DNA from 3 places in the Streptomyces sp. NPDC057249 genome. Region 3 is predicted to be linked to each of the others. Evidence: riboswitches for the same ligand, from Rfam matches in the RefSeq annotation. Region 3 holds a riboswitch; each other region holds the start of a gene.

Region 1 (10,543 bases), on a different contig from region 3:
GCCGCCGACGCCCAGGACGATGAGCACCGCCAGGACCGCCGCGATCAGCCCGCGCCGGGGGCCGGCGAGCGGCCCGGTCCGGCGGGGCGGCCGCGGGTGTCCCGGGGGCGCGGGCGGGGGCATCTCCAGCCGGCTGGTGTGGTGGGCGGTGCCCAGGTCCTTCGGCAGGACCCGGGGGATCACCGTCGTCCGCGCGTCGCTCCCGGCCGCCTCGGCGTCCGGACCGGGCTCCGGCCGGGCCTGCGGCGGTACGGCGTCGAGCTGCGCGTCCGTGAGCGCGGCGCGCGCCCGGCGGGCCCCGGCGAGCAGCCCCACCGCGTCGAACGGGCGGGCCTCCGGGTCCCGGGCGGTGGCGCTCGCCACCAGCGCGTCCAGCTCGGGCGCCAGACCCGGGACGGCGGCGGACGGCGGCGGCACGTCCTCGTGCAGATGCTGGTAGATGACCTGGGCGGGGGACTCCCCGTCACGCGGCTTGTCGCCGGTCAGCATCTCGTAGAGCACGACCCCGCAGGCATACACGTCGGCGCGGGTGTCCGCCGTGCCGTGCTCGATCTGCTCCGGGGCGAGGTACGAGACGGTGCCGAGGATCGTCCCGGTGGTGTTCGTCACCGCGTCCACGGCCCGGACCAGGCCGAAGTCGGCGACCTTGACCCGGCCGTCGTCCCCGATCAGCACGTTCTCCGGCTTCATGTCGCGGTGCACGAAGCCCGCCCGGTGCGCCGCGCCGAGGGCGGCGAGCACCGACTCCAGGATGTCCAGCGCGGCCCGCGGCCGGAGCGCGCCGCGCTCGGTCAGCACGTCGCGCAGCGTGCACCCGGCGACGTACTCCATGGCCAGGTAGACGTACTGGCCCTGGGCGCCCTGGTCGAAGACCCCGACCACGTTGGGGTGGGCGAGATGCGCCACCGACTTGGCCTCGCGGATGAAGCGCTCGACGAACGAGGCGTCGGTCGCCAGCGCCGGGTGCATCACCTTGAGGGCGAGCACCCGGTCGAGCCGCATGTCCATGGCCCGGTAGACCGTGGCCATGCCGCCCACGGCGATGCGGGCATCGACGCGGTAGCGGCCGTCGAGCAGCTGCCCGACGAGGGGGTCCTGGAGGGTCGTATCCACCATGCGAGTCTACGAGCCGCCGCGGACAGGCCCGCCGCGGCGGAGCGAACCCGGCGCAGGACTGCAGCCGAGCCGTGACAGGCGCGTGTCAGAACGCCGGCCGCTCCGGATCGAGCACCGCCCGTCCGGCGGCCGGCGACGACGCCTCCGCGAAGTGGCGGCGCGGGATGCGCCCGGCCCGGTACGCGAGCCGCCCGCCCGCCACCGCGTGCCGCATCGCGGCGGCCATCAGCTCCGGCTCCTGGGCCCGGGTCACCGCCGAGGCGAGCATCACCGCCGAGCACCCCAGCTCCATCGCGAGCGCCGCGTCCGACGCGGTCCCGGCGCCGGCGTCCAGGATCACCGGCACCCCGGCCCGCTCGGCGATCAGCTGGAAGTTGTGCGGGTTGCGGATGCCCAGGCCCGAGCCGATGGGGGAGCCGAGCGGCATGACCGCCGCGCACCCCACGTCCTCCAGCTTCCGGGCCAGGACCGGGTCGTCGTTGGTGTACGGCAGCACCGTGAACCCGTCGTCCACCAGGATCTCGGCGGCGTCCAGCAGCTCGACCGGGTCGGGCAGCAGGGTCCGCTCGTCCGCCACCACCTCCAGCTTGACCCAGTCCGTGCCCAGGGCCTCGCGGGCCAGCCGGGCGGTGAGCACGGCCTCCCCGGCGGTGTAGCAGCCGGCGGTGTTCGGCAGCACCCGGATGGACAGCTTCCGCAGCACGGAGAGCACCGAGCCCTGCACGGACGGGTCGAGGCGGCGCATCGCGACGGTGGTCAGCTCCGTGCCGGACGCGATCAGCGACCGCTCCAGCACGTCCAGGCTGGGCGCCCCGCCGGTGCCCATGATCAGCCGGGAGGTGAACCCGGTACCGCCGAGGGTGAACAGGTCGTCGGACACCGTCAGCCTCCCTGGACCGCGGTCAGGACCTCGACCCGGTCGCCGTCGGTGAGCGCGGCGGCGGACCACTGGCCGCGCGGCACCACGGTCTCGTTGAGCGCGGCGGCCACCCCCGTCGGCGCGTCGGTCAGCGTCGCGACCAGGGCGTCCAGGGTGGTGCCCGGCGCGACGGCGGCCGGTGCGCCGTTCACGGACACGGTGAGCGGGGTGGGCTCGGTCATGCGGGCTGCTCCTGGGGTGCGGGGGCCGGGGCGAACCGGCCGGGGGAGAAGGGGCGGGCCGCCTCGGGCAGCTCGCCGTCGGCCAGCAGCGACGCCATGGCGTCCCCGGTGGCGGGGGTGAGCAGCACGCCGTTGCGGCCGTGGCCGGTGGCGAGGTGGAGGCCGGGCAGTGCGGTGCGGCCGAGCAGCGGGGCGTTGTCGGGGGACGCGGGGCGCAGGCCCGCGCGGGTCTCGGTGAGCGGCAGCTCGGTGATGCCGGGCACCAGCTCGTGGGCGTCGCGCAGCAGCTCGTAGACCCCGCCCGCCGTGACGGTGGTGTCCCAGCCCATCTCCTCGGTGGTGGCGCCGACGACCAGCTCACCGTTCTCGCGCGGCACGAGATAGACGTGGCTGCCCCGGACCACCGCGCGCACGGTGCGCGAGAGGAAGGGGGCGTACGCCGGGGGCACGGTCAGGCGCAGCACCTGGCCCTTGACCGGGCGCACCGGTGGCAGGACGCGGGCGGGCACCCCGGCGAGCCGGCCGCTGAGGCTGCCCCCGGCCAGGACGACCTGGCCGGCGGCCACCTCCGTACCGTCGTCGAGCACGGCCCCCGCGGCCCGGTCCGCGACCACGGACAGGCGGTCGGCGCGGCGGCGGTGGAAGACCACGCCGGCCCGTTCGCACGCGGTGAGCAGCGCGGCGGCGAGGCGGCGCGGGTCGACCTGGTGGTCGCCGTCCACCCGGAGGCCGCCGCGGACGCCCGGGGCGAGCATCGGTTCCAGGCGGCGGCACTCGCGCCCGGTCAGCCACTCCGACTCCAGGCCCGAGCGGCGTTGCAGCTCGTGGAGTTCGCGCAGATGGGCGCGGTCGTCGGCGTCGAGCGCGACGGCCAGGGTGCCGCAGGCGCGGAAGCCGATGTCCTGCCCGCTCGCCTCCTCCAGCTCGGCCGTGAACGACGGGTAGCGCCGGGCGGAAAAGAGGTTGAGCCCGAGCAGCGTCTCCTCGCCGTAGTGCAGTTCGGTGACGGCGGCCAGCATCCCGGCCGCCACCCGGGCCGCTCCGCCGCCCGGCTCGGGGTCGGCGAGCGCGGTGGACAGGCCGAGCCGCGCGGCCCGCCAGGCGGTCACCAGACCGATGACTCCGCCCCCGATGACGAGGACGTCGGACCCTTCGGTGGGATGGGTGCGCATGGGCGTCCAGCCCCTCCCTTCGCCGGCATGACCCGGATCAGGTTCGTACGGTCGGAGGCCGCCAGCCTCCCTCTCAGCCCGGTGCGCCCGGGCTCCCGCGTGTCTTACGGGGCCACCCTAAACCCCGTCCCCCCGGGGCCGGACGGGGCGCCCTTTCCTGACGCTCGGTCAGCTACGTAAGGTGGGCGGGTGAGCGAGCAGCAGAGGGCAGAGCGGACGGAACGCCGGGTCGTCGTCGCGGGCGCGGGCATGGCGGGTGTGCAGACCGCCGTCGCCCTGCGGGAACAGGGCTTCGCCGGACCCGTCACGCTGATCGGCGCCGAACCCCACCAGCCCTACGACCGGCCCCCGCTGTCCAAGGCGGTGCTGCTCGGCAAGGCCGAGGAGTCCGCCTTCGACATCGACTTCGAGGCGCTGGGCATCGCCCTGCGGCTGGGCTGCGAGGTCACCGGGGTGCGCGCCGGCGACCACGAGCTGGACACCTCCCAGGGCCCGGTCCCCTACGACGTCCTGGTCCTCGCCACCGGTGCCGAACCCGTCGCCCTGCCCGGCTCCGACGGCGTCCCCGGCGTCCATCTGCTGCGCACCCTGGACGACGCGGCCCGGCTGCGGCCCGTCCTGGAAGCGGGGCACCCGGTCGTGGTCGTCGGGGCCGGCTGGATCGGCGCCGAGTTCGCCACCGCCGCCCGCGCCGCCGGCTGCGAGGTCACCGTCGTGGAGGCCGCGGACCGCCCCCTGGCCGGCGCCCTGCCCGCCGAGGTCGCCGCCCCGATGGCCGCCTGGTACGAGGAGAGCGGCGCCCGGCTCCTCACCGGCGCCCGGGTCGCCCGCGTCGAGCCCGGCACGGTGGTCCTCGCCGACGGGCGCACCCTCCCGGCCGGCGCGGTCGTCGTCGGCATCGGCGCCCGCCCCGCCACCGGCTGGCTCGCCGGCTCCGGCATCGCGCTCGGGCCGGAGGGCTCGGTGACCGCCGACGCCGCGCTGCGCACCTCGCTGCCCGATGTGTACGCGGTCGGCGACTGCGCCTCCTTCCCCTCGGCCCGCTACGGCACCCGGCTGGTCGTCCACCACTGGGACAACGCCCTCCAGGGGCCCAGGACCGCCGCCGCCCACATCGCCGCCGGCGGGGACGCGGCGGACGTCCCGCCCTACGACCCGGTGCCCTACTTCTGGTCCGAGCAGTTCGGCCGGTTCGTGCAGTACGCCGGACACCACGCGGACGCGGACACCCTGCTGTGGCGCGGCGATCCGGCCGGGCCCGCCTGGTCGGTGTGCTGGCTGCGCGACGGCGCCCTGGTCGCGGTGCTCGCGGTCGGCCGCCCGCGCGACCTGGCCCAGGGGCGCCGGCTCGTCGAGGCGGGGGCCCGGCTCGACGCGGAGCGGGCCGCGGACCCCTCCGTCCCGCTGAAGTCGGCGGTTCTGCCGCAACGGCCCGGGACCTGAAGGGCCGAGTCCGGGTTTCGGCTGTCAGTCCGGGATGGCAGGCTTGTCCCGTGACCGAGATTGACGCAAAGATCGATGCTCTCGTCCCTGCCTGGCTCCACCTGCCCGACATCGCGGAAATGCTCGATGTCGAGGTGACGCGTGTGCGGCAGCTGGTCAAGGAGGGCCAGCTCATCGCCGTACGCCGTGGGGAGAACCGGGCGCTTCAGGTGCCCGCCGCCTTCATCGACGGCGACAAGGTGGTCAAGGGCCTCTCCGGGACCCTGACGCTCCTGAAGGACGACGGCTTCTCCGACGAGGAGATGCTCGAATGGCTCTTCACCCCCGACCCGACCCTGCCCGGCACCCCCGCGCAGGCACTGAGTGAGAATCGCGGCACGGAGGTGAAGCGCCGCGCCCAGGCGCTCGCCGTCTGAACCGACCGGGGAAGCGGGCCGCACCGCGCGAGCGGGCGGCCCGCTTCCCCGCGCCCGCACCACCGATCCACCGTCAGCACCGTCTTCCCCGGGGGGAACCGCACCATGTCCACGCCTCGCGCGCAGCTCTCCGACGCCCGGCTCTACCTGTGCACGGACGCGCGCAGGCGTCAGGGCGACCTGCCCGACTTCCTCGACGCGGTCCTCGCCGGCGGGGTGGACATCGTCCAGCTCCGCGACAAGGGCATGGAGGCCGGGGAGGAACTCGACCACCTCGCGGTCCTCGCGGACGCCTGCAAGCGGCACGGCAAGCTCCTCGCCGTCAACGACCGGGCCGACGTGGCCCACGCCATCGGCTCCGACGTGCTGCACCTCGGCCAGGGCGACCTGCCGGTGCCGGCGGCCCGCGCGATCATCGGCGCCGAGCCGGTCGTCGGCCGTTCCACGCACGCCGAGGCCGAGGTCGACGCCGCCGTCACCGAGCCCGGCGTGGACTACTTCTGCACCGGTCCCTGCTGGCCCACCCCGACCAAGCCCGGCCGCCACGCCCCCGGCCTGGACCTCGTCCGCTACGCCGCCTCGCTCGCCCCCGCCCGCCCCTGGTTCGCCATCGGGGGCATCGACGCGGACAACCTCGACCAGGTGCTGGACGCCGGTGCCCGCCGGATCGTCGTGGTGCGGGCCCTCACCGAGGCGTCCGACCCCGGCGAGGCCGCCGCCGAGCTGGCACGACGGGTCCGCGAGCGCGCCGGAGCCTGACCCGGGACGGCCGCTTCCGGGCGCCGGCCCGGAACCGGTCTGGGACGCATCTGTCCGAAGGATGGACAAGAATCAGTCAATTCCGGCAAATGACTCCGGTTCTGTTGGGAGCCCGTCCCGCCCTGGTTAACCTGCCCGTATGGCCCTTGGCACACCTTCCACCAGGACAGATCGCGCGCGCACGGTGCGTGAGATGCTCGCGACCGGCGAGACCTCGTACTCGTTCGAGTTCTGGGCGCCCAAGACCGAGAAGGGCGAGCGCAACCTGTGGAACGCGCTGCGCCGGGTCGAGGCCGTCGCGCCGAGCTTCGTCTCGGTGACGTACGGCGCCGGCGGCTCCACCCGCGCCGGGACGGTGAAGGCCACCCAGGACATCGCCGCCGAGTCCACGCTCACCCCCGTCGCCCACCTCACGGCCGTCGACCACTCGGTCGCCGAACTGCGCAACATGGTCGGCCAGTACGCGGACGCCGGCATCCGGAACATCCTCGCCGTGCGCGGTGACCCGCCGGGCGACCCGATGGGCCCCTGGGTCGAGCACCCGCAGGGCGTGAAGTACGCGGCGGACCTGGTCCGGCTGATCAAGGAGGCCGGCGACTTCTGCGTGGGCGTCGCGGCGTTCCCCGAGCGGCACCCGCGCTCCGACGACTGGGACACCGACGTCCGCCACTTCGTGGACAAGTGCCGCGCGGGCGCCGACTACGCGATCACGCAGATGTTCTTCGACCCCGAGGCATATCTCCGGATGCGTGACCGGGTGGTCGCGGCCGGTTGCGAGACACCGATCATCCCCGAGGTCATGCCGGTCACCAGCGTCCGGCAATTGGAGCGATTCCCCCAGCTCAGCAACGCGACGATGCCGGACGAGCTGAAAGACACCATCCTCGCCGCCAAGGACGACCCCGCCGCTGTACGCTCCATTGGCATCGACTTCGCAACGCGGTTCTGCGCGAAGCTGCTCTCCGAGGGTGTGCCCGGACTGCACTTCATCACGCTGAACAACTCGACTGCGACGCTCGAGATCCACGAGAATCTCGGACTGCACAAGCAGTCGTGACCGGCCGTACCCGCCACCACCCGGGGCGGTGGCCGTAGAAGGGGGCGGGCATGGGCTGGACGGTCCTCTACATCGCGTTCGGCGTCGTCGCGCTGTGGCTGCTCGGCGAGGTGCTGCTGCAGTACAAGGCCCGGCTGCGCTGGCGCCTCCTCGCCTTCACCGGCTTCCTCGGTGTGGTGATCGGCGTCCTGATGCCGTCCGTGCCCGTCATCGCCCTCGGCGCGGTCGCCTTCGCCACCGGCCAGACGTACGTCACGCTCTCGTTCCGCAAGGGCTTCTCCACCGGCTGGGCCATAGGGGGCAAGCCCGGTGAGAGCCGCCGCCGGCGCGGCGCGGCCGAACGCAGGCCCACGCTGGAGGTCTCGGACCTGGAGGTGGAGTACGAGGGCGGCGCCCCCGACGCCCCGCCCGTCCCGCAGTCCGCTCCTGCCCCCGCCGCCGTCTACGCGACCGAACCGATGCCCGAGGACACCGGGCAGTACGGCGTCTACACCGATCCCGTGCCGCCCCGCCCGGCCCAGGAGCCCCAGGCCGCGCAGGGCCACGACGCGTACGACCCCTACGGCTACCCGGCCCACCAGCCCCAGGGCCAGGACACCTACGCCGGGGCCGGGCAGTACGACTACGGCACCGACCCGCAGAGCTACGCCGCCTACTCCGACCCGTACATCGGCACCACCGCGAGCACCCCGCAGTACGGCACGTACGACGGCTACGGGAACTACGACGGCTACGGCGACGGCCGGCAGTACGCCGATCCGTACGCGCAGGGCGACGGCTACGGCTCGGAGACCCCGCCGGGCGGCGTCTGGGTGCCGCAGCAGCGCGAGGGCGAGCAGCACCCGCAGCAGCCCGCCGCCCCGGCCCCGTACCCGAACGGCTACGACACCGGCCACGACGAGCAATACCGCTACTGACGGCGCCCGCCGCCGGTCCCCGCCCCGCTCATCGCGAGCCGCGGAACCCCTCCCCCTCCACCACGGTCCCCGCGACCAGCGCCCCGGACATGCCGGCGTGCGCGAGCCCGCCGCCCGGATGGGACCAGCCGCCGGCCAGCAACAGGCCCGGCAGCCGGGTCCGGTTGGCGGGGTGCAGGAACGCGCCCCCGGCACCGCCCAGCGCCGGCGGCGGCACGGCACCGCCCTCGGCGCCCGTGTCCGACGCGGTCTCGGCGGGCGTCCGCACCCGCGTCCCCAGCACCCGCTCCCGCAGGCCCGGCACCGCGGCGCCCGCCGCCTCGGTCAGCGTCTCCGCGAACCGGGCCCGCAGCGCCTCGTCCGTCCAGTCCACCCGGCCGTGCGGGGCCACCGTCGCCACCAGCGTCACCGCCTCGTGCTCCGCGTCGGGACGGGTCGACGGGTCGTCGGGGCGCAGCACGGTCACCGTGGGGTGCGCGGCGATCCGGCCCCCGAACACCGCCTCGCGCTCGGCCGCCGAGTCCGCCGGGTGCACCACGGTCCGGTGCACGGCGTCCGCGGGCCGGCCGCCGCGCAGCGACAGCATCACCACGAACCGGCCGCTCGCGCCCGCCCCGTCCGCACGCACCGTCACATCCCCGTCCGCCCACAGCTCCTGACCCGGCGCCAGACCGGGCCACGGCCGGGCACCGAGCACCACGTGGGCGGCCTCCGCGACCGTCCCGTCCGCCAGCTCCACGCCCGCCGCGCGGCCGTCCTCCGCCACGACCCCGGCCACCTCGGCGCCGAAGACGAACTCCACCTTCCGGGCCAGGCACCGCTCGTACACCGCCCGGGCCAGCTCCCGCATGCCGCCGCCCACGTACCAGGTGCCGAACGTCTCCTCCATGTACGGCAGGAGGGCCGCGCCCGCCGGGGCGCGCGAGGGGTCCAGGCCGTACCCGAGGGCGTATCCGTCGAGGAGGGCCGCCAGCCGGGGGTCGGTCAGCTCCCAGGCGCCGATCTCCGCCACCGTCCCGGCCCGCCGCGCCGGGCGCAGCAGCCGCCGGTGCTCCTCGGCCGGATACGGGTCGCGGCCCAGCACCTGCCAGTCGGTGCGCAGCGGCTCCTCCAGGAGCGGCCGGCGCGAGCGGTCCCAGGCGTCCCTGGCCCGGTCAAGGAAGGCCCCCCACCGCGCGCCCGCCGCGCCGCCGAGGGCGGCGTCCAGGGCGGCGACGGTCCCGGCGCGCGAGGCGTTCGGCAGGGAAACGGAGGTGCCGTCCGCGAAGAGGTGCCGGCTCGCCGGGTCCACCTGGGTCAGCGTGACGCACCGCTCCAGCGGTTCCTTGCCGGTCTTCACGAACAGGTCGCGGTAGACCGCGGGGAGGTGGAGGAGCCCGGGGCCGGTGTCGAACGTGAATCCCCCGTCGGCGTACCGGCCGAGCGAGCCGCCGTACGTCTCCGACCGCTCGTACACCGTCACCCGGTGGCCTGCCACGGCCAGCCGGGCCGCCGCCGCCATCGCGCCCATCCCGGCGCCGATCACCGCAATTCGTGCCATGCAGGCGACCTTAACGGCCGCCGCCGACAGCCCCGCCGTCAACCCCAGGGAGCGCTGGACGGGGGCCCGACGGGCTGGTGCGCCCGGCGCTTCTCCGCGCGGCGCTCGGCCCTGCGGCGCCAGAACCGGCGGATGCGGGAGGCGAGGAAGAACACGATCGCCAGACCCACGACGAGGAGCGTCCCGGCGAGCGTGGCGGCTATCCACGGATGGAAGATCGCGAAGGTGATGACGCCCGCGACGCCCAGATCCTCGGCGGCACTCAGCGCGATGTTGCTGAACGGCTCGGGGGAGGTGTTGACCGCCATCCGCGTCCCGGCCTTGACCAGATGGCTCACCAGGGCGGTCGAGCCCCCGATGGCACCGGCCGCGATCTCCGGGAGCGAACCGCTCTCGCCGGCCAGCAGCGCCGCCACGACCGCGCCCGCCACCGGCCGGACGACCGTGTGCACCGCGTCCCACACGGTGTCGACGTACGGAATCTTGTCGGCGACGACCTCGCAGAGGAAGAGGACCGCGACGACCACGAGCACGTCCGTGCGCTGGAGCGAGGCGGGCACCTCGTCGCTGACACCGGTCGCGCCGAATATGCCGAGCAGGAGGACCACCGCGTACGCGTTGATCCCGCTCGCCCAGCCGCTTGTGAACACCAGAGGGAGTACCGACACGCAGGCGATCGTAGCCAGCGGGTCCGGCATCCCGGCAGGGCGCGTGGTACCCGGCTCTGAGTACCCGTACTCAGGGCGCGGGTTGAGTAGCCGCACGGATGGGCCTTGACCTGCCGGAACGGCAGAGTTGGTGTCCACGGAAGGGGCGCCGCCCCGCCACCGCCGGCACGGGGCGGCGGTGGCGGGGCGGCGCCGCCCTTCCGAACGGGGGTGCGCGGCGGAGGACTTCGGGACCACGGGGGCAACGGGTCACGGGGGAAGGTCCTCCGGCAGCACGGAAGGCGCCGGTCGGGCGGGCTCGGGGGACGGGCCGCGCGCGACCGGCGCCTTCGTGCGTACGGGGGCGGGCGCGGC
Region 2 (10,543 bases), on a different contig from region 3:
TGATCTCGTCGTCCTGCTTGAGCCCGGAGACGACGGTCGGGGCGTAGAAGTACCCCTTGTCACCGACCCGGTGGCCGCCCGCTTCGACCCGGGCGTGGGCGGGAAGGCGCTCGATGAAGCCGCTGACCTGGGCCAGCTGGTTGGCGTTGTTGAGCGGGCCGTACAGCACGTCCTCGTCGTCCGGCCGGCCGGTCTTCGTGTCGGCGGCGGCCTTGGCGAGCGCGGTGACGAACTCGTCGTGGATCGACTCGTGGACCAGCACGCGCGTGGCGGCCGTGCAGTCCTGTCCGGCGTTGAAGTAGCCCGCGACCGAGATGTCCTCGACGGCCTTGGCGATGTCGGTGTCCTCGAAGACGACGACGGGCGCCTTGCCACCGAGCTCCAGGTGGACCCGCTTGACGTCCTTGGCGGCCGACTCGGCGACCTGCATGCCGGCCCGCACCGAGCCGGTGATGGAGGCCATCGCCGGGGTCCGGTGCTCGACCATCGCGCGGCCGGTGTCACGGTCGCCGCAGATGACGTTGAAGACGCCCTGGGGCAGGATCTGCCCGATGATCTCGGCGATCAGCACGGTCGAGGCGGGCGTGGTGTCGGACGGCTTGATGACCACCGTGTTGCCCGCGGCGAGCGCCGGGGCGAACTTCCAGACGGCCATCATCATCGGGTAGTTCCACGGCGCGACCTGCGCGCAGACGCCGACCGGCTCGCGCCGCACGATGGAGGTCAGCCCCTCCATGTACTCGCCGGCCGAGCGCCCCTCCAGGAGCCGGGCGGCGCCCGCGAAGAAGCGGATCTGGTCCACCATCGGCGGGATCTCTTCGGTGCGGGTCAGCCCGATCGGCTTGCCGGTGTTCTCGGACTCGGCGGCGATGAGGTCCTCGGCCCGCTCCTCGAACGCGTCGGCGATCTTGAGCAGGGCGCGCTGGCGCTCGGCCGGTGTGGCGTCGCGCCAGGCGGGGAACGCGGCCGCGGCGGCGGCCATCGCGGCGTCCACGTCGGCGGGTCCGGAGAGCGGCGAGGTCGCGTAGACCTCCTCGGTCACCGGGTTGACCACGTCGATCGTCCGCCCGTCGGCGGCGTCCCGGAACTCCCCGTTGATGTAGTTGCGCAGACGGCGTACCTCGGCGGTCACGGCCACCCCTCCTCGTATCTGTCCAATGGGTGAGACGACCAGCGTAGTCGGGCCCCGCCGCGCGGTGCCGGGCACGGCATCCCCCGGGCCCGGATGCGGCCGATCGAGTGGGAAGAGGCGGGCCCGGGCCGCGTGCTGTCCGCTCACCGCGATCCGAATCCTTACGGTGCCGAGTGACCGATCGGCCCCCTCTTCGTTCCCCCGTACGGGGGACGGGATATCTGATCTGAACCGAGGTGTACGCCATGGTGGCCCCGCCGGACAACGATGTGATCTGGGCGCGTTCCCTGCAGCACTCCCACAACGGCTCACCCGCGCTCGGCGGGGTCTCCCTGGGCATCCGCGACGGCGAGATCCTGGCGGTGACCGGTCCGCGCGGCAGCGGCAAGACGACCCTGCTGCACTGCCTCTCCGGCCAGCTGGTGCCGGAGCAGGGCGAGGTCTGGTTCAACAGCGTGCCCGTGCACACGATGGGGCCGAGGCTGCGCGAGCGGCTGCGCCGCGACAAGTTCGGCTGGATCGCCCCCGAGCCGCAGCTGGTCCCGGAGCTGAACACCTGGGAGAACACCGCCCTGCCGCTCCTGCTGCGCGGCGCCTCGCACCGGGAGGCCAGGAAGGCCGCCATGGAGTGGCTGGAGCGCCTGGACATCGGCACATGCGCCAAGAAGCGCCCGCACACCCTCCAGCAGAGCCAGCGGCAGCGCATCGCCGTGGCCCGGGCGCTGGCCGCCGGGCCCTCGGTGATCTTCGCCGACGAACCGACCGCGACGCTGCACCGCACGGACCGCACGCACGTCCTGCGGACCCTGACCAGCGCCGCCCGCTCGCACGGGATCACGGTGGTGCTCGCCACCCACGACGCCGAGATCGCCGCGCTCGCCGACCGCGTGGTGCCCCTGCTCGACGGGCGCCGCGTCTCCACCGTCGGCCTGCCCGCCGAAGCCGATCCGGAGGGGCGCGCGGCGTGCTCGCTCTCCGTCTAGCCCGCGGTTCCCATCCGCTGGTCCTGATGCGGCGGCTGCTGGTCGCGGCCGCCTCCGCCGGGGTCGGCTTCCTGCTCCTGTGCACCCTCGGCCACACCGCCGCGCACCCCCATTCGGCCGGTGCGGTGCTGCGGCTGCTGTGGTGCTTCGTCCCGCTGGCCGCCACCGTGCAGTTCGCCGTCGCGGTGGCCCGTACGGACCCGAGCACCCGGCCGCGTAGCGGGCTGTCCGCCGTGGGCCTGGGCCCGGTGAAGCTCAGCGTGCTCGCCGCGGTCTCCACCGCCGTCTCGTGCACCCTCGGCTCCGCGGTGGCGCTGCTGTTCTTCCTCCATCTGCGCGGCGACCTGTCCGGGCTGCCGTTCGACGGGGCCGCCGCCGATCTGCTCGGCGCGGACGCCTCGTTGCCGGTCGCCGCCGTGCTGGTCCTGCTGGCCCTGGTGCCGGTGGCGGCTGCCACGGCCAGTGCGCTGGCGCTGCGTGGCCGTCCGTCGGGGGCCGCGCGCGAGACGGACGACGGCGGTGACCTGGTGCCCGCCGAGGAGATCCCCGCCCCCGCCGCGCCGCCGGCCGGGCTGCCCTGGGGCGTCGCCCTGACCGCCGCCGGGCTCGCCGTCGAGGCGTACGCGAGCCGGGGCGCGGCGGGCAGCCCCTTCCCGCTTCCCGGCAAGCCGGACGCCACTCCGGCCTGGGTGCTCGTCGGCTGGACGCTGACCGCGATCGGCCTGGCCACGGCGGGCCCCGGCCTGACCCACCTGTGCGGCAAGCTGCTCCAGACGGTCCGGCCGGGGGCGGTACGCCTGCTGGCCGGCCGGGTCCTGATGGACGAGGCGCGCCGGATCGGCCGCCCGCTGGGCATCGTCTGCGCGGTCCTGTCGGCGGTCGTCGCCGCCTTCGCGCTGTACGGGACGGGGTCCCGGCCGTTCGGCCCGCTCACGGCCCTGGGGGCGGTGCTCGTCGTCGGCTGCACCACGGCGACGCTGCTGACCTCGGCCCTGGAGGCCCGGCAGGCCCGCGCGGAGACGGCCAGGGCCCTGCTGCGGCTCGGGGCGCCGGCCTCGGCGCTGCGCGCGGCGACCGCCCTGCGCGCGGGGGCGCTGCTGGTCCTCTTCGCCCCGCTCACCTGGGCGATCGCCGAGCTGGCCGCGCTGCCGCTGACCCCCTGAGCGCGGCTGGACGCCCACCGGACCGGCCGGGCCCCTGCCCGGCCGGTTCCGCGTGCGCGCGGGGGCCCGTCCGGATCGGATGAACGTTTCGTAGCATGAGCCGCGTGGAGAGCGCGGACGAGTACCGGAACGGCCACGGCGACGAGATCGAGTCGCGGGCCGAGTTCGACGCGGCGGTGGCCGCCGGTTCGCTGGCCGGGCGCCGCGTGCAGTCGGTGGACCTGACGGGGCGGAGCGCGGCGCTGCTGGCCACGGACACCGCGGGCGCCGTGTTCCTCGGCTGCCTGATGGAGCCCCGCGCCGAGGAGAAGGTCCGGGCCGACGGCGCCTTCGTCTTCCCGCCCGTCCCCGGCCTGCCCTTCGATCCGTACCGGGGCCTGCTCTACTCCCCCGACGCGCTCTACGACGGAATCGCGCGGGAGGGCTACGCGGCCACGCCGGACGCCCTGGCCCACGACTGGTTCCGGCGGACCCGGTCGGACGGGGACGCGTTCGCCTCGATGCTCCGGGCGCTCCACGACGACGCGATCTCCGACGCGCTGGAGGAGGTGCTCGCCGGGGCCCGGGTGGCCGGCGTGATGGGCGGCCACGCGACGCCCCGGGGCAGCGCCGGTTACGCGGCGGCGGCCCGGCTCGGCAGGACCCTGGCCCGCAGCGGCCTCACCGTGGCGACCGGGGGCGGCCCGGGCGCGATGGAGGCGGCCAACCTGGGGGCGTACGCGGCGCCGCACGCCGACACGATGCTGGACGAGGCGTGCGCGATGCTCGGCGCGGTGCCGTCCTTCACCCCGTCGGTCACCGACTGGGCGCGGGCCGCTTTCGCGGTGCGGGAGCGCTGGCCGGGCGGCGGCCCGTCGGTGTCGATCCCCACCTGGTTCTACGGCCACGAGCCGCCGAACCCGTTCGCCGGACACATCGCCAAGTACTTCACCAACGCGCTGCGCGAGGACGGGCTGCTGGCCCGGTCGAACGCGGGCGTGATCTTCCTCCCCGGCGCGGCCGGCACCGTCCAGGAGATCTTCGACAGCGCCACCCCGAACTACTACGAGTCACGCGGCGAACCCGTCCCGATGGTGCTGGTGGGCCACGACCACTGGACGCGCGAGCTTCCCGCCTGGCCGCTCCTGCGCACGCTGGCGGCGGGCCGGAGGATGGCGGCCCGCATCGCCCTGGTCGACACGGTGGAGGAGGCGCCCGGCGCCCTGGCCCGGCTCTCGGGGGCGTAGCCCTCAGAACAGGGCGGGGAGCACCACGCACTCCGACGCGTCGAAGGCGACGCCCACCCGCTCGCCCTCCTCCGGTGTCCCGCGCAGCGGGCACTCGGCCTCCAGCACCGGACCGCGCTCCGGGTGCAGGGTCACGGCGACATGGCTGCCCCGGAAGGTGCGTGCGCCCACGACGCAGCGCAGCCCCGTCTCCGGCCCACCGATCCGTACCCCGGCCGGCCGCACCAGAAGGTCGCACGCGCCCTGCGGTGACCCCTTCGGCACCGGCACCTCGCCCCAGGCCGTGTCCGCCGCGTCCCCCTCGACGGTCGCCTCGACCACGTTGTCGAAGCCCAGGAAGCGCGCCACGAAGGCGGAGGCGGGGCGCTGCCACACGTCCAGCGGGGTGCCCACCTGGGCGACGCGGCCCTCGCGCATCACGACGACCCGGTCGGCCAGCGCGAACGCCTCGCCCTGGTCGTGGGTGACGGCGAGCACGGTGGTGCCGAGGCGGCCGAAGAGGGCGCGCAGCTCGACGACGAGCCGTTCGCGCAGGCTGCGGTCCAGCTGGCCCAGGGGCTCGTCGAGCATCAGCAGCCTGGGGCTGGGCGCGAGGGCCCGGGCGAGGGCGACGCGCTGCTGCTCGCCCCCGGAGAGCGCGGCGACGGCGCGGCGTTCGGCGCCGGGCAGGCCCACGAGGTCGAGGAGTTCGGCGACCCGGCGGCTCTGTTCGCCCCGGCCGGCCCCGTGCATCCGCAGGCCGAAGGCGACGTTGGCGCCGACGTCCCGGTGCGGGAAGAGCTGGTGGTCCTGGAACATCAGGCCGAGCCCGCGCCGGTGGACCGGGATGCCGTCCTGGTCGGCGCCGTCGAGCAGGACCCGGCCGCCGTCCGGCTCCTGGAGCCCGGCGACCAGGCGCAGCAGGGTGGACTTGCCGCTGCCGCTCGGTCCGAGGACGCAGACGGTCTCGTGGTCGGCGACCTCCAGGTCGACCCCGTCGAGCGCGGCCCGGTCGCCGAAGCGGACGGTGGCCGATTCGAGCGTCAGCATCGTTCAGAACTCCCCGGATCGGTCGGTGCGGATGCGTTCGAGCAGCAGCAGCGAGACCGCGCACACGAGCATCAGGATGGTGCTGAGGGCCATGGCCTGGCCGTAGTTCAGGTCGCCGGACCGGCCGAGCAGCCGGGCCACGGCCACCGGCAGCGTCGGGTTGTCGGGCCGCGCGATGAAGACTGTCGCGCCGAACTCCCCGAGCGACACGGCGAACGCGAACCCGGCGGCAACCAGCAGCGCCCGCCGCACGAGCGGGAAGTCCACCTCGCGCCAGGCCCGCAGGGGCGAGGCCCCGAGCACCGCCGCCGCCTCGCGCAGCCGGGAGTCCACCGCCCGCAGCACCGGCAGCATGGTCCGTACGACGAAGGGCACCCCGACCAGTGCCTGGGCGAGCGGCACCAGAATCCAGGAGGTACGGAGGTCCAGCGGCGGCTTGTCCAGGGTGATCAGGAAGCCGAAGCCGACGGTGACCGCGGAGACCCCCAACGGCAGCATCAGCAGCGCGTCGAAGCCCCGGACGAGCCGGCCCGCCCGCCGGGTGAGCGCGGCGGCGGCGAGCCCGCCGACGACGAGGGCGATCAGGGTCGCGACGAGGGCGTAGCGCAGCGAGTTCCCGATGGCCTCGACCGGCGCGACCAGGAACGTACCGCTGTTGGCGTCCGCCGAGGTCAGCGCGCGGTAGTAGGCGAGGCCGGAGCCGCCCAGCGAGCGTTCCACGAGGACCGCGAGCGGCAGCAGGACCAGCAGCAGCACGCTCAGCAGGACCCCGGCGAGCAGGGTCCACTGCCCGGCCCCGTGCGGCCTGCGCGCGGTCGTCGCCGGGTCGACCAGCTTCAGCGCGCGCTCCCTGCGGCGTACGGTCCAGGCGTGCACGGCGAGGATCGCGCCGACGGCGGCGAACTGCACGAGCGTCAGCACGGCGGCCGTGGGCAGGGCGAGCAGCTGCGCGGTCTGCCGGTAGATCTCCACCTCCAGCGTGGAGAAGCCGGGGCCGCCGAGGATCTGTACGACCCCGAAGGAGGTGAAGGTGAAGAGGAAGACCATCAGGGCGGCGGCGGCCACGGCCGGGGCGAGCGCGGGCAGCGTGACGCGCCGCCAGGCGGTGAACCGGCTCGCGCCGAGCACCCGGGCGGCCTCTTCCTGGCGCGGGTCGAGCTGCGCCCAGAGCCCTCCGACGGTGCGGACGACGACCGCGTAGTTGAAGAACACGTGGGCCAGCAGGATCGCCCACACGGTGGTGTCGAGCCGTACGCCCCACAGCTCGTCCAGCAGCCCGCCCCGCCCGAGCAGCGCGAGGAAGGCGGTGCCCACGACGACGGTCGGCAGCACGAACGGGACGGTGACCACGGCCCGCAGCACCTGCTTGCCGGGGAAGTCGAACCGGGCGAAGACATACGCGCCGGGCAGCGCGATCAGCAGGGTCAGCGCGGTCGAGGCGAGCGCCTGCCACAGCGTGAACCAGAGGACGTCCCGGATCTCCGGCCGGGCCAGCACCTCGCCGAACCGGCCGAACTGCCAGACGCCGTCCGCCTTGAGCCCCCGTCCCACGATCGCGGCGACCGGGTAGGCGAAGAACAGGGCGAAGAACGCGACGGGCACGGCCATCAGGCCGAGCCGCACCGCGGCCGCGCGCCGGGCCCGGGCGCGTGCGGACCTCCCGCGCGCGCCCGGGCCGCGTACGGGGGTCTTCGCTACTTCACTACGAGCGAGGACCACGACTGGACCCACTGCTCACGGTTCTCGGCGATGGCGTCCGGGGCGACGGTCGCCGGCTTGTCGGCGGTGGCACCGAACTTCGTGAAGAGCTCGGGCACCTTCGCGTCCTTCGCGACCGGGCTGACGAACATGGTGAGCGGCATGTCCTCCTGGAACTTCTTCCCGATCAGGAAGTCCAGCAGCGCCTTGCCGCCCGCCTCGTTCTTCGCGCCGTCCAGCAGACCGGCGAACTCGATCTGGCGGAAGCACGTCCCGGTGGCGACCCCGGTCGGCGCGGTCTTGGGCTGCGGGTCCGCGTACAGCACCTCGACGGGCGGGCTGGAGGCGTAACTGACGACGAGCGGGCGGTCGGCCTTGGCCTTCTTGCCGCCGGCCGAGCCGGAGAACTCCTCGTTGTACGCCTGCTCCCAGCCGTCCACGACCTTGACGCCGTTGTCCTTGAGCTTCTTCCAGTAGTCCTGGTAGCCGTCCTCGCCGAAGGTGGCGACGGTGCCGAGGAGGAAGCCGAGGCCGGGCGAGGAGGTCGCGGCGTTCTCGGTGACCAGCAGGTCCTTGTACGCGGGCTTCGCCAGGTCGGCGAAGGTCTTCGGCGGTGCGAGCTTCTTGTCGGCGAAGTACTTCTTGTCGTAGTTGACGCAGATGTCGCCGGTGTCGACCGGGGTGACCCGGTGCTTGTCCGCGTCCAGCTGGACATCGGCCGGGACCCGGTCCAGGCCCTTGGCCTCGTACGGGGTGAACAGGCCGTTGTCCAGGGCGCGCGAGAGCAGGGTGTTGTCGACGCCGAAGAACACGTCGCCGCGCGGGGAGCCCTTGGTCAGGATCTCCTGGTTCAGGGCGGCGCCCGCGTCCCCGCTCTCGAGGACCTTGACGGTGTAGCCGGTCTCCCGGGTGAACTCCTTCAGGACGTCCTTGGAGGCGTTGAAGGAGTCGTGGCTGACCAGGGTGACGGTCTTGGAACCGGACCCCTTGGTGGAACCGGAACCGGAACCGGACGCCGGGTCGTCGGAACTTCCGCAGCCGGCCAGCGCGGTGACGCCGAGCGCGGCGGCGACGGCCGCGACCGCGGCCTTCTGGGTGGTGCTCATGTGTGATTCCTCCTGGAGTGACCAGGAAGAGACGCGGCCCCGCCCGCACACCGGCCGGAGCCGGAAGCGGGCAGGGCGCAACAGCTTGAGTATGGTCCGAACTTCCTACCCGGAATGACCCGGGCGAGGTTCAGAGGGTCTGCGGCCAACCTGTCCTCGGTGCCGCACTCTCAGCGCTGTGGCGCTCCCCTGTCGGAATATGCAGTTGATTTCGGCCCCAGGCTACACGGCCGTTTTCGGCCGGGGCCCCGGGTGTCCGGGACCCCGCTCCCTCAGCGCTCGGAGGCCGCCAGCTGTCCGCAGGCGCCGTCGATCTCCTGGCCCCGGGTGTCGCGGACGGTGACCGGCACGCCGTGGCTCGCGATGGCCTCCACGAACGCCCGCTCGTCCTCCGGCCGCGAAGCGGTCCACTTGGAGCCGGGCGTCGGGTTCAGCGGGATGAGGTTGACGTGCACCCGCTTGCCCTTGAGGAGGCGGCCCAGCAGGTCACCCCGCCACGCCTGGTCGTTGATGTCGCGGATCAGGGCGTACTCGATGGAGATACGGCGGCCGGACTTCTCGGCGTACTCCCACGCGGCGTCCAGCACCTCGCGCACCTTCCACCGGGTGTTCACCGGCACGAGGGTGTCGCGCAGCTCGTCGTCCGGGGCGTGCAGCGAGACCGCGAGGCGGCACTTGAAGCCCTCGTCGGCGAACCTCAGCATGGCGGGGACCAGGCCGACGGTCGACACGGTGATCCCGCGCTGCGAGAGGCCGAGGCCGTCGGGCTCGGGGTCGGTCAGCCGGCGGATCGCGCCGACGACGCGGTTGTAGTTGGCCAGCGGCTCGCCCATACCCATGAACACGATGTTGGAGAGCCGGGCCGGCCCGCCGGGGACCTCGCCGTCGCGCAGCGCGCGCATGCCGTCCACGATCTGGTGGACGATCTCCGCGGTCGACAGGTTGCGGTCGAGTCCGGCCTGCCCGGTCGCGCAGAACGGGCAGTTCATCCCGCAGCCGGCCTGCGAGGAGATGCACATCGTGACCCGCTCCGGGTAGCGCATCAGGACGGACTCCACCAGGGTCCCGTCGTGCAGCTTCCACAGGGTCTTGCGGGTGGTGTCGTCGTCGCAGCTGATGTGCCGGACGACGGACATCAGGTCGGGGAACATCGCCTCGGCGAGCTTGTCCCGGGAGCCGGCCGGGATGTTGGTCCACTCGGCCGGGTCGTGCGCGTACCGCGCGAAGTAGTGCTGCGAGAGCTGCTGGGCGCGGAACGGCTTCTCGCCGATCGCGGCGACGGCCTCCCTGCGCTCGGCGGGCGTGAGGTCGGCGAGGTGCCGCGGCGGCTTCTTGGCTCCGCGGGGCGCGACGAAAGTGAGTTCTCCGGGCTTAGGCATGGTTCTTCCAGTGTCGCAGACGCGCGGAGGTGCCCCTGTGCGTCGCGGTGAGGCGCACCTTACGGGGTAACCGGGCCACCACAGGGAGTTCCGCAGCCGCCGTAGGAGGTAGATGCCGTGCACACCGTCAAGCACTGGTTCAACGACAGCCTGGTCGGCCAGGGCCTGCTGGTCTTCGGACTCGGCGTGGGCCTGAACGCGCTGTTACGCCACGACGATCCCCCGGCCATGTGGCTGGTCCAGGGGGCCGTTTTCACCGTCGTCGCGATGGTGGCCATCGTTCTCCAGCGGCGGCGCATGAGCCGGGTCACGGGCGCCTCCCCGGGCGCCATCGCCGGCCTCCTGCGCAAGATCCGCCACCACGAGGTGCCGCGCGACCCGCGGGAACGGGCCGTGATGCGGCGTCTCGTCGACGATCAGCTGGGGAAGATCGAGCGGGGTGAGCGGTGGCTGCCGTACTGGCTGGGCGCCATGGGCCTGATCGCGGTCGGTCTGCTCGTCCTGGGCTTCACCGGCGGGGCCCTCGGGTACTCCCTGTTCTTCGCCGTCTTCGTGGCGGCGTTCTGTGTCTGGCTCCTGTGGACCCGCCGCCGGGCGCTGACCCTCTACCGCGACATGCGGAGGGCGCTGCGCGAACAAGGCTGACGCCACATGGCTGAGGGGCCACCGCTCGCGAGCGGTGGCCCCTCAGCCATGTGCGGACGCCGGCCTCAGCCGGAACCGACGAACAGCACCAGGAGCAGCCAGACCACCGGGGCGGTCGGCAGCAGCGAGTCCAGCCGGTCCATGATCCCGCCGTGGCCGGGCAGCAGCGTGCCCATGTCCTT
Region 3 (10,543 bases):
CCCGGGCGAGCAGCTTGGTGAGGACGCCGATCCCGAAGTCGAAGCCCTCCAGGAAGAAGTAGCCGGTCCACAGGACGGCGATGAGCACGAACCAGACGTCGTGGAGTTCCATTTCTCGGCTCCCGCTCTCAGTAGGAGAAGGCCATGGGCCGGTCGGCGTCTTCGTGGTCGCCGCCGATCCGGGTGGGCGGGTTGAGGTCGTCGGCGGTGAGCTCCGGCGGGCCGGCCTTGATGTACTTCAGGAGGAGCCGCACCTCGATGACGGCGAGCACCGCGTACAGCACGGTGAAGACGATCAGCGAGGTCAGCACCTCGCCCTGGGACACACCGGGGGAGACCGCGTCACGGGTCCGGAGCACGCCGTACACCACCCAGGGCTGCCGGCCCATCTCGGTGAAGATCCAGCCCCAGGAGTTGGCGATCAGCGGGAACAGCAGGGTCCACAGGGCGACGATCCAGTAGCACCGGGCGAGGCGCGGGCTGAGGGCCTTGGTCTTGAAGAGGACCAGATGCGGCACCTCGTCCTCACCCGTACGCATCGCCTCGGGCAGCATGAACTTCTTCCGGGTGAGCCACAGGCCGAGGATGCCGAGGCCGAACGAGGCCATGCCGAACCCGATCATCCACCGGAAGCTCCAGAAGGCGACGGGGATGTTGGGACGGTAGTCACCAGGGCCGAAGCGCTCCTGCTCCGCCTTGTTGATGTCGTTGATGCCCGGCACGTACGAGTGGAAGTCGTCGTCGGCGAGGAAGGACAGCACCCCGGGTACGGAGATCTCGACGGAGTTGTGGCCCTTGCTGACGTCTCCGTAGGCGAAGATCGAGAAGGGCGCGGCGTTCTCGCCGTCCCACAGTGCCTCGGCCGCCGCCATCTTCATCGGCTGCTGCTTGAACATCACCTTGCCGAGCTGGTCACCGCTGACGGCGGTCAGCAGGCCGGAGATCACCACGGTGATCAGGCCCAGCCGCAGCGAGGTCCGCATCACCGGGATGTGCTTCTTGCGGGCCAGGTGGAAGGCCGCGATGCCGACCATGAACGCGCCACCCACCAGGAAGGCGGCCGTGATGGTGTGGAAGAACTGGGTCAGCGCGGTGTTCTGCGTGAGCACGTGCCAGAAGTCGGTGAGCTCGGCGCGTCCGCGTTCCTTGTTGATGCGGTAGCCGACCGGGTGCTGCATCCAGGAGTTGGCCGCCAGGATGAAGTAGGCGGAGAGGACGGTGCCGAGGGACACCATCCAGATGCAGGCGAGGTGGATCTTCTTCGGAAGCTTGTCCCAGCCGAAGATCCACAGGCCGATGAAGGTCGACTCGAAGAAGAACGCGATCAGGGCCTCGAACGCGAGCGGAGCCCCGAAGATGTCACCGACGAACCGCGAGTAGTCGGACCAGTTCATCCCGAACTGGAACTCCTGGACGATGCCAGTGACGACACCCATGGCGATGTTGATCAGGAAGAGCTTTCCCCAGAACTTGGTGGCCCTGAGGTACTTCTCCTTGTTCGTCCGCACCCAGGCGGTCTGCAGACCGGCGGTGAGCGCCGCGAGAGAGATCGTCAGAGGAACGAAGAGGAAGTGGTACACGGTCGTCGTACCGAACTGCCATCGCGCCAGGGTCTCCGGCGCCAGAGCTAGCTCCACGTCGTCTTCTCCTTACGTCACCGCCGCCGCAACGGCGATTTGTCCGTGAAATCCGAGGGATCACGGGAGGAAGCAGGACACGCTTGTGAACGCGTTCACATTCACAAGCAATTATGGCGCACACGCTTTCGAGGCTTTCGCCCGGGGGGTCCCCTTCGCCCGCCGGCCCCGCGCCGGGCATACGAAAGGGCCCCGCACCTCTCACGAGATACGGGGCCCGGCTGCCGGACGGTGCCCGGTCACAGCTCCTGGCGGAACGACTCCGTCACCTTCAGGAACAGGTCGTTCGCCTCACTCTCGCCGATCGTCACGCGCACGCCCTCACCCGCGAACGGCCGGACCACCACCCCGGCCTTCTCGCAGGCCGCCGCGAAGTCCAGGGTGCGCTCACCGAGCCGCAGCCAGACGAAATTCGCCTGGGACCCGGGCACCGTCCAGCCCTGCCGCGCCAGGGCCTCGGAGACCCGGTCCCGCTCGCACACCAGCGAGCCGACCCGGCCGAGCAGCTCGTCCTCGGCGCGCAGCGAGGCAACCGCCGCGTCCTGGGCGAGCTGGCTGACGCCGAACGGCACCGCCGTCTTGCGCAGGGCGGCGGCCACCGGCTCATGGGCCACCGCGAAGCCGACCCGCAGCCCGGCGAGCCCGTACGCCTTGGAGAACGTCCGCAGCACCGCCACATTGGGGCGGTCCCGGTAGATCTCGATGCCGTCGGGGACCTCGGTGTCCCGGATGAACTCCTTGTACGCCTCGTCCAGCACCACGAGCACATCACTGGGAACCCGGTCGAGGAATCGTTCCAGCTCGGCCCTGCGCACGACGGTGCCGGTCGGGTTGTTCGGGTTGCAGACGAAGATCAGCCGGGTCCGGTCGGTGATCGCGTCCGCCATCGCGTCCAGGTCGTGCACGTCACCGTCGGTCAGCGGCACCTTGACCGAGGTCGCACCGCTGACCTGCGTGATGATCGGGTACGCCTCGAAGGAGCGCCAGGCGTAGATCACCTCGTCGCCCGGGCCCGAGGTGGCCTGCAGCAGCTGCTGCGCCACGCCGACCGAACCGGTGCCGGTGGCCAGATGCGACACGGGCACACCGAAGCGGTCGGCCAGCTCGTTCATCAGGCCCGTGCAGGCCATGTCCGGGTAGCGGTTGAAGTGCTCAGCGGCTGCGAGCGCACTCTCCATCACTCCCGGCAGCGGCGGATACGGGTTCTCGTTGGAGGACAGCTTGAAAGCGGCCGGTCCGTCCGCCGATGCCGGTTTGCCCGGCACATAGGCGGGAACACCGTCCAGCTCGGCACGCAGCTTGGGGCTCGTCTCGCTCACCGCAGGTCCTCCTCGGCCATCCGTACACATCAATACTGCTCACCATATGAGGATTGGGCGCCGCTGCGAACGGGTGGACAGCGGATTCGTCCGGTGAGACCCGGAATGAGGGGGAGCGTGACCGTGAGTGGCGCGCGCTGGTGGCTCACTCCGTGGCGCGCGTCCCTCGAAAAGGTGAGTTGAGACCTCCCCGAGACCTCGCCCCCTCGGCAGGTGCATCCGGCCGGACGCATGACACATGACGGTGCACCCCACCAACAGCCTTGCTTCATAAGGCGTTTGCGGCCCGATGACCTTGCAGAAACGTGCCTGTCAACGCGTGCATATGCGACCGGACCAATTCCCCGCCCGACCCCTAATATCGGCTCGCCATGACAGCAGCAGGGAAGCACCAGGTGAGCCGGACGGAGACCCCCCGGCGCGGCGGCAGGCAGGGACGTGCCGGAATCCGGGATGTGGCCGCCGCGGCCGGCGTCTCCATCACGACCGTCTCCGACGCGCTCAACGGCAAGGGCAGGCTCCCGGACGCCACCCGCCGCCATGTCCGCGAGGTCGCAGAGCGCCTGGGCTATCGCCCTTCCGCGGCGGCCCGCACGCTCCGTACCGGCAAGTCCGGCCTCATCGGCCTGACCGTGACGACGTACGGGGATGAACCTTTCACCTTCACCGAGTTCGCGTACTTCGCGGAAATGGCGAGAGCCGCCACCTCGGCGGCACTGGCCCGCGGCTACGCCCTGGTCATCCTGCCGGCCACATCGCGCCACGACGTCTGGTCCAACGTGGCGCTCGACGGCACCGTCGTCATCGATCCGTCCGACCAGGACCCGGTCGTCTCCGAACTGGTCCGCCAGGGGCTGCCCGTCGTCTCCGACGGCCGCCCCGCCGGGTCGCTGCCCGTCACCGCCTGGGTGGACAACGACCACCGGGCCGCCGTGCTCGACCTCCTCGACCATCTCGCCGCAGCCGGAGCCCGCCGTATCGGACTGCTCACCGGCACCACCACGGACACGTACACCCGGCTCTCCACCACCGCCTACCTGCACTGGTGCGAGCGGGTGGGCCAGGACCCGGTCTACGAGTCCTACCCCGCCCACGACCCGTGCGCGGGAGCGGTGGCCGCCGACCGGCTGCTGGCCCGTCCGGACCGCCCCGACGCCGTCTACGGGCTCTTCGACCCCAACGGCACCGACCTGCTGGCGGCCGCCCGCCGCTACGGCCTGCGCGTCCCGGAGGACCTGCTCCTCGTCTGCTGCAGCGAATCCACGGTGTACGCGACGACCGAGCCTCCGATCACGACGCTCTCGCTGAAGCCGCGGCGCATCGGCACAGCGGTCGTCCAGCTGCTCATCGACGCCATCGAGGGCATCGACCAGGACGGTCCGGTGGAACGGGTGGTGCCGACGGAGCTCATCGTCCGGACGTCCTCACAACGCCGCCCGCCCCGCACCACGGTCAGTGCGCCGCGTTCTCCGGCAGGGGACTGATCATCCCAATTGGGACCAATCGACCGACGAACCTGGCATGCGGAAGGATTCACCACCCCTGGTGCGTCCCAGAGCACGATCTGCATTCCTATGATGGGCGCACGACACCGCGGACCAACCCGACCAGCAGGGCCCGTCAGGTGTACGGCGGCGCGACGGTGGTGTGGAGGGGTCGATGACACAGGGGGCCGGTCAGGAACCCGTGGTGCGGACGGCGACGTTGCGCGACTTCCGCGTGCCGCCCTATGCGCAGTCCCCCGCGCCGCCCGCGTCTCCGCATCCGGGGAACGCCTTCCCCGAGGGCGGGACGCCGGACGGGTACACCCCGACGGCGCGGGATCTTCCCGTCATCAGCGTCGACGAACCCGCCCAGGCGCAGCCCGCGCCCGAACCGCGCCCCGCGGCCGGCCCGGGCCTCGGCCCCCTCTACGTCGTCGGTGACGTCCACGGCTACCTGGACGAGCTGCTCGCCGCCCTCGCCGAGCAGGGCCTGATCGACTCCGAAGGCCACTGGGCGGCGGGCAACGCGCGCCTCTGGTTCCTCGGCGACTTCACCGACCGGGGCCCCGACGGCATCGGCGTCATCGACCTCGTCATGCGGCTCTCCGCCGAGGCGGCTGCCGCCGGCGGCTACTGCAAAGCCCTGATGGGCAACCACGAGCTGCTGCTCATCGGCGCCAAGCGGTTCAGCGACACCCCGGTGAACTCCGGCGCGGGAACGGCCACCTTCCAGGCCGCCTGGCTGCTCAACGGCGGACAGAAGACGGACATGGAGCGCCTTCAGGACGTCCACCTCCAGTGGATGTCCCGGCTCGACGCCGTCGTCGAGGAGGACGGGCACCTCCTGATGCACTCGGACACGACGGCGTACCTCGACTACGGCTCCACCATCGAGGACGTCAACGACACGGTGCACGCCATCCTCACCCGTAACGACGCCGACGAGTGCTGGGACCTGTTCCGCAAGCTCACCAAGCGGTTCGCCTTCCGCGACGAGTCGGGCGCCCAGGCCGTGCAGGAGCTGATGGCGGCCTACGGCGGCCGGCGCGTCGTCCATGGCCACAGCCCCATCCCGTACCTGACCGGCGAGGTCGGCTCCGAGGACGGCGAGGACGGTGCCGGACCGCAGGTCGACGGCCCGCACGTGTACGCGGACGGGCTCGCCATCGCCATGGACGGCGGAGTGACCATGGCCGGAAAGCTACTGGTCGTCCAACTCCCCCTGCATGACTGACGCCCTGCGGGGAAGACCCGTCCCGGCCTGACCACGCCGAGGACGGGGGCTATTTCCGGAAACCCTCTGTCACCGCGTGCCGTGCGCGCTCTACCATCGGCGTATCAGTAGCAGGCTCTCCTCCGTCTCCGCCCGAACTGCCCGGACCCAGCGGGCACACAGGCCCGACGGAGCATCGGGGGATGCAGATGAACAGCGCTCCGCACCTGCTGACCGAGGACCGGCCCGAGTACGAACGGCTCCTCGACGACGCACTGCGTCACGCACACGAACGACCGGAACTGGCCGCCGTCGGCGAACGCCTCAACGCCGCCCAGCTGCGCACCATGGCGATGGCGGCCGTCGCCCTGATCACCGCCACGGCCGCCGCAGAGTACGAGCAGTACGTGAAGGCCCGTGACGAAGCACGCGCCCCCTCGCGGGACACGGCTGCCGGCCCGTCGCCGGACGGCCTCGACCAGTCGGGTGCCGGGATAGGAGCGGTCGTCACCGTCCTGGCGCCGATGCTGGCGGGCACCGCGGCGGTCATATTCCTGCTGGTCGGCTACCTCCTGAAGATGCTGGACCCACCACCGGCGTTCGCCGGCCCCATGGTGGACGCGGGCTGGTTCTTCGCCGCCGCCACGGCCGCCGCCATCCTCGTCGCCGCCATCGGTCTGCTCGTCGCCGCCCTGCGCAACGGCTCGACCTCCCTGTCGGCCCGGGAAGCCCGCGAACGCCTGCCCGACGAGGTGGCCCTCGCCAAGGACGCCTGGCGGCAGGCGCTGCTGGAGCGGGGCATCGTGCCCTTCCTGCGCGACGCCCTCGCCGAGCCCGCCACCGGCCCCGTGGTCCCCGCCCCGCACCGCCCGACGGGCCGCCTCCCCAAGATCGGCTACAGCAGGCCCGACTTCGCCGGCCCGGGCGAGGGCCCGCCGGCAGCGTCTCGGCCCACGTACAGCAGCCCGGACTTCAGCAGCCCCGACTTCGGCGGCCCGGAGCACGAACCGGACTGACGCCACGGCCCCGGCGGAAGGCGCCGGAGCCGTGCGCGACCGGTCCGTACCGGGTCAGTCGGCCAGCGGCAGATAGACGCGGTTCCCGCCCGCCGCGAACTCACGCGACTTGCGGAGCATCCCTTCGGCGACCTCCTCGGCCGTCGCCTCCGTACCGTCCGCGCCACCGAACTGCTCGGTGATGCTGTGACTGATCTTCATCGAACAGAACTTCGGACCGCACATCGAGCAGAAGTGCGCCGTCTTCGCGGGCTCCGCCGGCAGGGTCTCGTCGTGGAACTCCCGCGCCGTGTCCGGGTCGAGCGCCAGATTGAACTGGTCCTCCCAGCGGAACTCGAACCGGGCGTCGGACAGCGCGTCGTCCCACTCCTGCGCCCCCGGGTGCCCCTTGGCCAGGTCGGCGGCATGGGCCGCGATCTTGTACGTGATGACCCCGGTTTTCACATCGTCCCGGTTCGGCAGCCCCAGATGCTCCTTGGGCGTCACGTAGCAGAGCATCGCCGTTCCCCACCAGGCGATCATCGCGGCGCCGATCCCCGAGGTGATGTGGTCGTACGCCGGCGCGATGTCGGTGGTCAGCGGGCCGAGCGTGTAGAACGGCGCCTCCTCGCAGATCTCCTGCTGAAGGTCGATGTTCTCCTTGATCTTGTGCATCGGGACGTGTCCCGGCCCTTCGATCATGGTCTGCACGCCGAACCGCTTGGCGACCGCGTTCAGTTCGCCGAGCGTGCGCAGTTCGGCGAACTGCGCCTCGTCGTTGGCGTCCGCGATCGACCCGGGGCGCAGCCCGTCGCCCAATGAGTACGTGACGTCGTACGCGGCGAGGATCTCGCAGAGCTCCTCGAAGTGCTCGTACAGGAACGACTCCTTGTGGTGGGCCAGGCACCACGCCGCCATGATCGAACCGCCCCGGGAGACAATGCCGGTCTTGCGCCGGGCGGTCAGCGGCACATACGGCAGGCGTACGCCGGCGTGCACCGTCATGTAGTCCACGCCCTGCTCGGCCTGCTCGACGACGGTGTCCTTGTAGATCTCCCACGTCAGTTCCTCGGCCCGCCCGTCGACCTTCTCAAGGGCCTGGTAGAGCGGGACGGTTCCGATCGGTACGGGTGAATTGCGAAGAACCCACTCACGGGTGGTGTGGATGTTGCGGCCGGTGGAAAGGTCCATGACCGTGTCCGCGCCCCACCGGGTCGCCCACGTCATCTTGTCCACCTCCTCCTCGATGGAGGACGTCACCGCGGAGTTGCCGATGTTGGCATTGACCTTCACCAGGAACCGCTTGCCGATGATCATCGGCTCGGTCTCCGGGTGGTTGACGTTGGCGGGCAGCACGGCACGCCCGGCCGCGATCTCCTCGCGCACCACTTCCGCCGCGACGTTCTCGCGGACGGCGACGTACTCCATCTCCGGGGTGATCTCGCCCCTGCGGGCGTACGCGAGCTGGGTGACGGGCCGGCCGTCCCGGCTCCGCCGCGGGCGGCGCGGCCGGCCGGGGAACACCGCGTCCAGATTGCGCAGCCCACCCCGCGGCGAGGTGTGCTTGAGCCCGTCGTCCTCGGGGCGGGCGGGGCGGCCCGCGTACTCCTCGGTGTCGCTGCGGGCAATGATCCAGTTCTCCCGGAGCGGTGCGAGACCGCGCCGGACGTCGGTCTCGGCCGCGGGGTCGGTGTACGGCCCGGACGTGTCGTACAGGGTCACGTCCTTGCCGTTGGTCAGGTGCACCTGACGGACCGGCACCCGGATGTCGGGGCGCGGCCCCTGGACGTATCCCTTGTGCCAGCCGATGGACTTCCCGGCCTCGTCGCCCTGATGGGAGGCAGGCGTGCGTGTGTCCGATGTGGTCATGAGACCTACTCCCTACGCCGGCATTACCCGGTAACAGGTTCGGCGGTCGGCGCAGCGTCTCCCGTACGGTCGTACGGCGGTCAGCGCCCTCTCAGCCCGGTGCTCCGAGCTCCCGCGTGTGCAAAGGTGCCACCACGCTAGCCCCCGGACGGGCGAGCTGAACAGAGGGCCCCCTCCCTTCTTGCGATGATCGGCCGGTGACGTCCCCTCATCGCGAACCGGAACCGCAGGGCCATCAGCACGCGCACACGCACAGCCATGGCCCGGCCGCACCCGTCTCGACCCATCTGCGCAAGGTGATCGCCGCCGTGCTGATCCCCTTCGCGACCGCCGTGCTCGTCGGCCTCGTGGCGCTCTGGCCGGGCGGCGCGCCGGCGCACGAACGGACCGGTGTCGGTTTCGACCGGCAGACCCAGCAGGGAAAGGTGGTGAGCGTCGTCAAGATCGACTGCAAGGACGTGAACGCCGCCCAGCTTCCCGTCGACGGCGAGACCCGGCCCCCCGAGGGACGGCCGGCGTCCGGTGCCCTCTGCAAGAAGGCCACCGTCGAGGTCACCAGCGGTCCCGACGCGGGACGCCGGTTCGTCGAGGTCGTGCAGCCGGACGCGCCGAGGCAGCTGAGGGAGGGCCAGGGGGTGGTGGTGGCGTACGCCCCCGCCGCGCCCCATGACCTCCAGTACTCCGTGACGGACGTGAACCGGAAGTTCCCCTTGTATCTGCTGGCCGGGATCTTCGCCCTCGCGGTGGTCCTCGTGGGCAGGATGCGCGGGGTCATGGCCCTGATGGCGCTCGCCCTGTCGTTCGCCGTGCTGACCCTGTTCATCCTTCCGGCCATACTGCAGGGCTCGAATCCGCTGCTGGTGGCGGTCGTCGGGGCCGGAGCGATCATGCTGATCGCGCTCTACCTCTGCCACGGGCCGACCGCCCGCACCTCCGTCGCCGTCATCGGCACCCTGATCTCACTGCTCCTGATCGGGCTGCTCGGCTCGCTCTTCATCGGCTGGGCGAGCCTGAGCGGGAACACCGACGACAGCACCGGCCTCATCCACGGCCTGTATCCGCACATCGACATGAGCGGACTGCTGCTGGCCGGCGTCATCATCGGCTCCCTGGGAGTGCTCGACGACGTCACGGTCACCCAGACCTCGGCGGTCTGGGAGCTGCGCCAGGCGAACCCCGGCATGAGTGCGAAGCAGCTCTACCGGGCAGGGATCAGGATCGGCCGCGACCACATCGCTTCCGTGGTCAACACCTTGGTGCTCGCCTATGCGGGCGCCGCGCTGCCCCTCCTGCTGCTGTTCACGGTCGCGCAGAGCAGTGTGGGAACGGTCGCCAACAGCGAGCTGGTGGCGGAAGAGATCGTGCGCACCCTCGTCGGCTCGATCGGGCTGATCGCCTCCGTGCCGGTGACGACAGCCCTCGCGGCGCTGGTCGTCTCCGCGGACCGCACGGGGGTCGGCGCGGAAGCCGGGGCTTCGGCACCCGTGCGGAGCGGCCGGGGACGGCGAAGGCGGGCGCGGTCGTGACCGGACCACACAGCGTGATTCACCCGATCGGCAGGCGCCGTGTTCGAGTGGCAAGACGCCCACCGGGCCGCGGGCCGCTTCAGCCCGCGTTCTGCTCTTCGGCCAGAATGCGCCCCAGCGCCTCCTCCAGATTGCCGTCGAAGTCACCCAGCGTGCACTCCTGTCCGAGGGGCACCAGCTTGTCCGTTCGGTCGAGGAAGGCGACAAGAGGTGCCGTGCCTGCCCGGAAGAGCGCACGGTCGGCGCCCACCTGCAGCCGGATGTGGACATCGCACAGCCCCTCCGGCTCGGTCGGCGCGATGTGTACATCGCCGTCACCACTGGGGCTGTTGAGGCCGTCGAGCAGCAGCTCGCGGCCGAAGGCCCAGGTGACGGGGGCGTCGCCGGGCAGATGGAAGGTCATCCGGATCGCGTACGGATCGCACACTTCGTACCGGAGCTCCACCGGGATACGGAATGAGAGCTCCTCGGAGACGAGGAAGCTCATCATGACCTCAGCT

The links. Region 3 has a riboswitch for thiamine pyrophosphate ahead of thiC (phosphomethylpyrimidine synthase ThiC). Riboswitches for the same ligand answer to the same signal wherever they lie in the genome.
Region 1: linked by a shared signal. The riboswitch ahead of thiO (glycine oxidase ThiO) and the one ahead of thiC (phosphomethylpyrimidine synthase ThiC) in region 3 are both predicted to bind thiamine pyrophosphate.
Region 2: linked by a shared signal. The riboswitch ahead of ACFUJY_RS19985 (thiamine ABC transporter substrate binding subunit) and the one ahead of thiC (phosphomethylpyrimidine synthase ThiC) in region 3 are both predicted to bind thiamine pyrophosphate.

Annotation. Positions count from the first base shown of each region.
Region 1 is NZ_JBHUXS010000006.1:339,051-349,593, reverse strand. It holds gene pknB (Stk1 family PASTA domain-containing Ser/Thr kinase) at 1-1,113, opposite strand, end outside; gene ACFUJY_RS14400 (thiazole synthase) at 1,202-1,996, opposite strand; gene thiS (sulfur carrier protein ThiS) at 1,999-2,217, opposite strand; gene thiO (glycine oxidase ThiO) at 2,214-3,389, opposite strand; TPP riboswitch at 3,387-3,498, opposite strand; gene ACFUJY_RS14385 (NAD(P)/FAD-dependent oxidoreductase) at 3,579-4,832, shown strand; gene ACFUJY_RS14380 (Rv2175c family DNA-binding protein) at 4,883-5,248, shown strand; gene thiE (thiamine phosphate synthase) at 5,354-6,007, shown strand; gene metF (methylenetetrahydrofolate reductase [NAD(P)H]) at 6,147-7,064, shown strand; gene ACFUJY_RS14365 (hypothetical protein) at 7,115-7,981, shown strand; gene ACFUJY_RS14360 (phytoene desaturase family protein) at 8,010-9,521, opposite strand; gene ACFUJY_RS14355 (DUF4126 domain-containing protein) at 9,560-10,189, opposite strand.
Region 2 is NZ_JBHUXS010000010.1:73,754-84,296, forward strand. It holds gene ACFUJY_RS19955 (gamma-aminobutyraldehyde dehydrogenase) at 1-1,132, opposite strand, end outside; gene ACFUJY_RS19960 (ABC transporter ATP-binding protein) at 1,378-2,115, shown strand; gene ACFUJY_RS19965 (hypothetical protein) at 2,097-3,278, shown strand; gene ACFUJY_RS19970 (LOG family protein) at 3,374-4,504, shown strand; gene ACFUJY_RS19975 (ABC transporter ATP-binding protein) at 4,508-5,533, opposite strand; gene ACFUJY_RS19980 (ABC transporter permease) at 5,537-7,141, opposite strand; gene ACFUJY_RS19985 (thiamine ABC transporter substrate binding subunit) at 7,228-8,337, opposite strand; TPP riboswitch at 8,422-8,538, opposite strand; gene rlmN (23S rRNA (adenine(2503)-C(2))-methyltransferase RlmN) at 8,610-9,716, opposite strand; gene ACFUJY_RS19995 (hypothetical protein) at 9,834-10,361, shown strand; gene ACFUJY_RS20000 (phosphatidate cytidylyltransferase) at 10,427-10,543, opposite strand, start outside.
Region 3 is NZ_JBHUXS010000001.1:576,240-586,782, reverse strand. It holds gene cydB (cytochrome d ubiquinol oxidase subunit II) at 1-112, opposite strand, end outside; gene ACFUJY_RS02805 (cytochrome ubiquinol oxidase subunit I) at 129-1,637, opposite strand; gene hisC (histidinol-phosphate transaminase) at 1,877-2,956, opposite strand; gene ACFUJY_RS02795 (LacI family DNA-binding transcriptional regulator) at 3,328-4,440, shown strand; gene ACFUJY_RS02790 (metallophosphoesterase) at 4,616-5,674, shown strand; gene ACFUJY_RS02785 (hypothetical protein) at 5,857-6,669, shown strand; gene thiC (phosphomethylpyrimidine synthase ThiC) at 6,724-8,517, opposite strand; TPP riboswitch at 8,510-8,643, opposite strand; gene ACFUJY_RS02775 (YibE/F family protein) at 8,715-10,043, shown strand; gene ACFUJY_RS02770 (SsgA family sporulation/cell division regulator) at 10,123-10,543, opposite strand, start outside.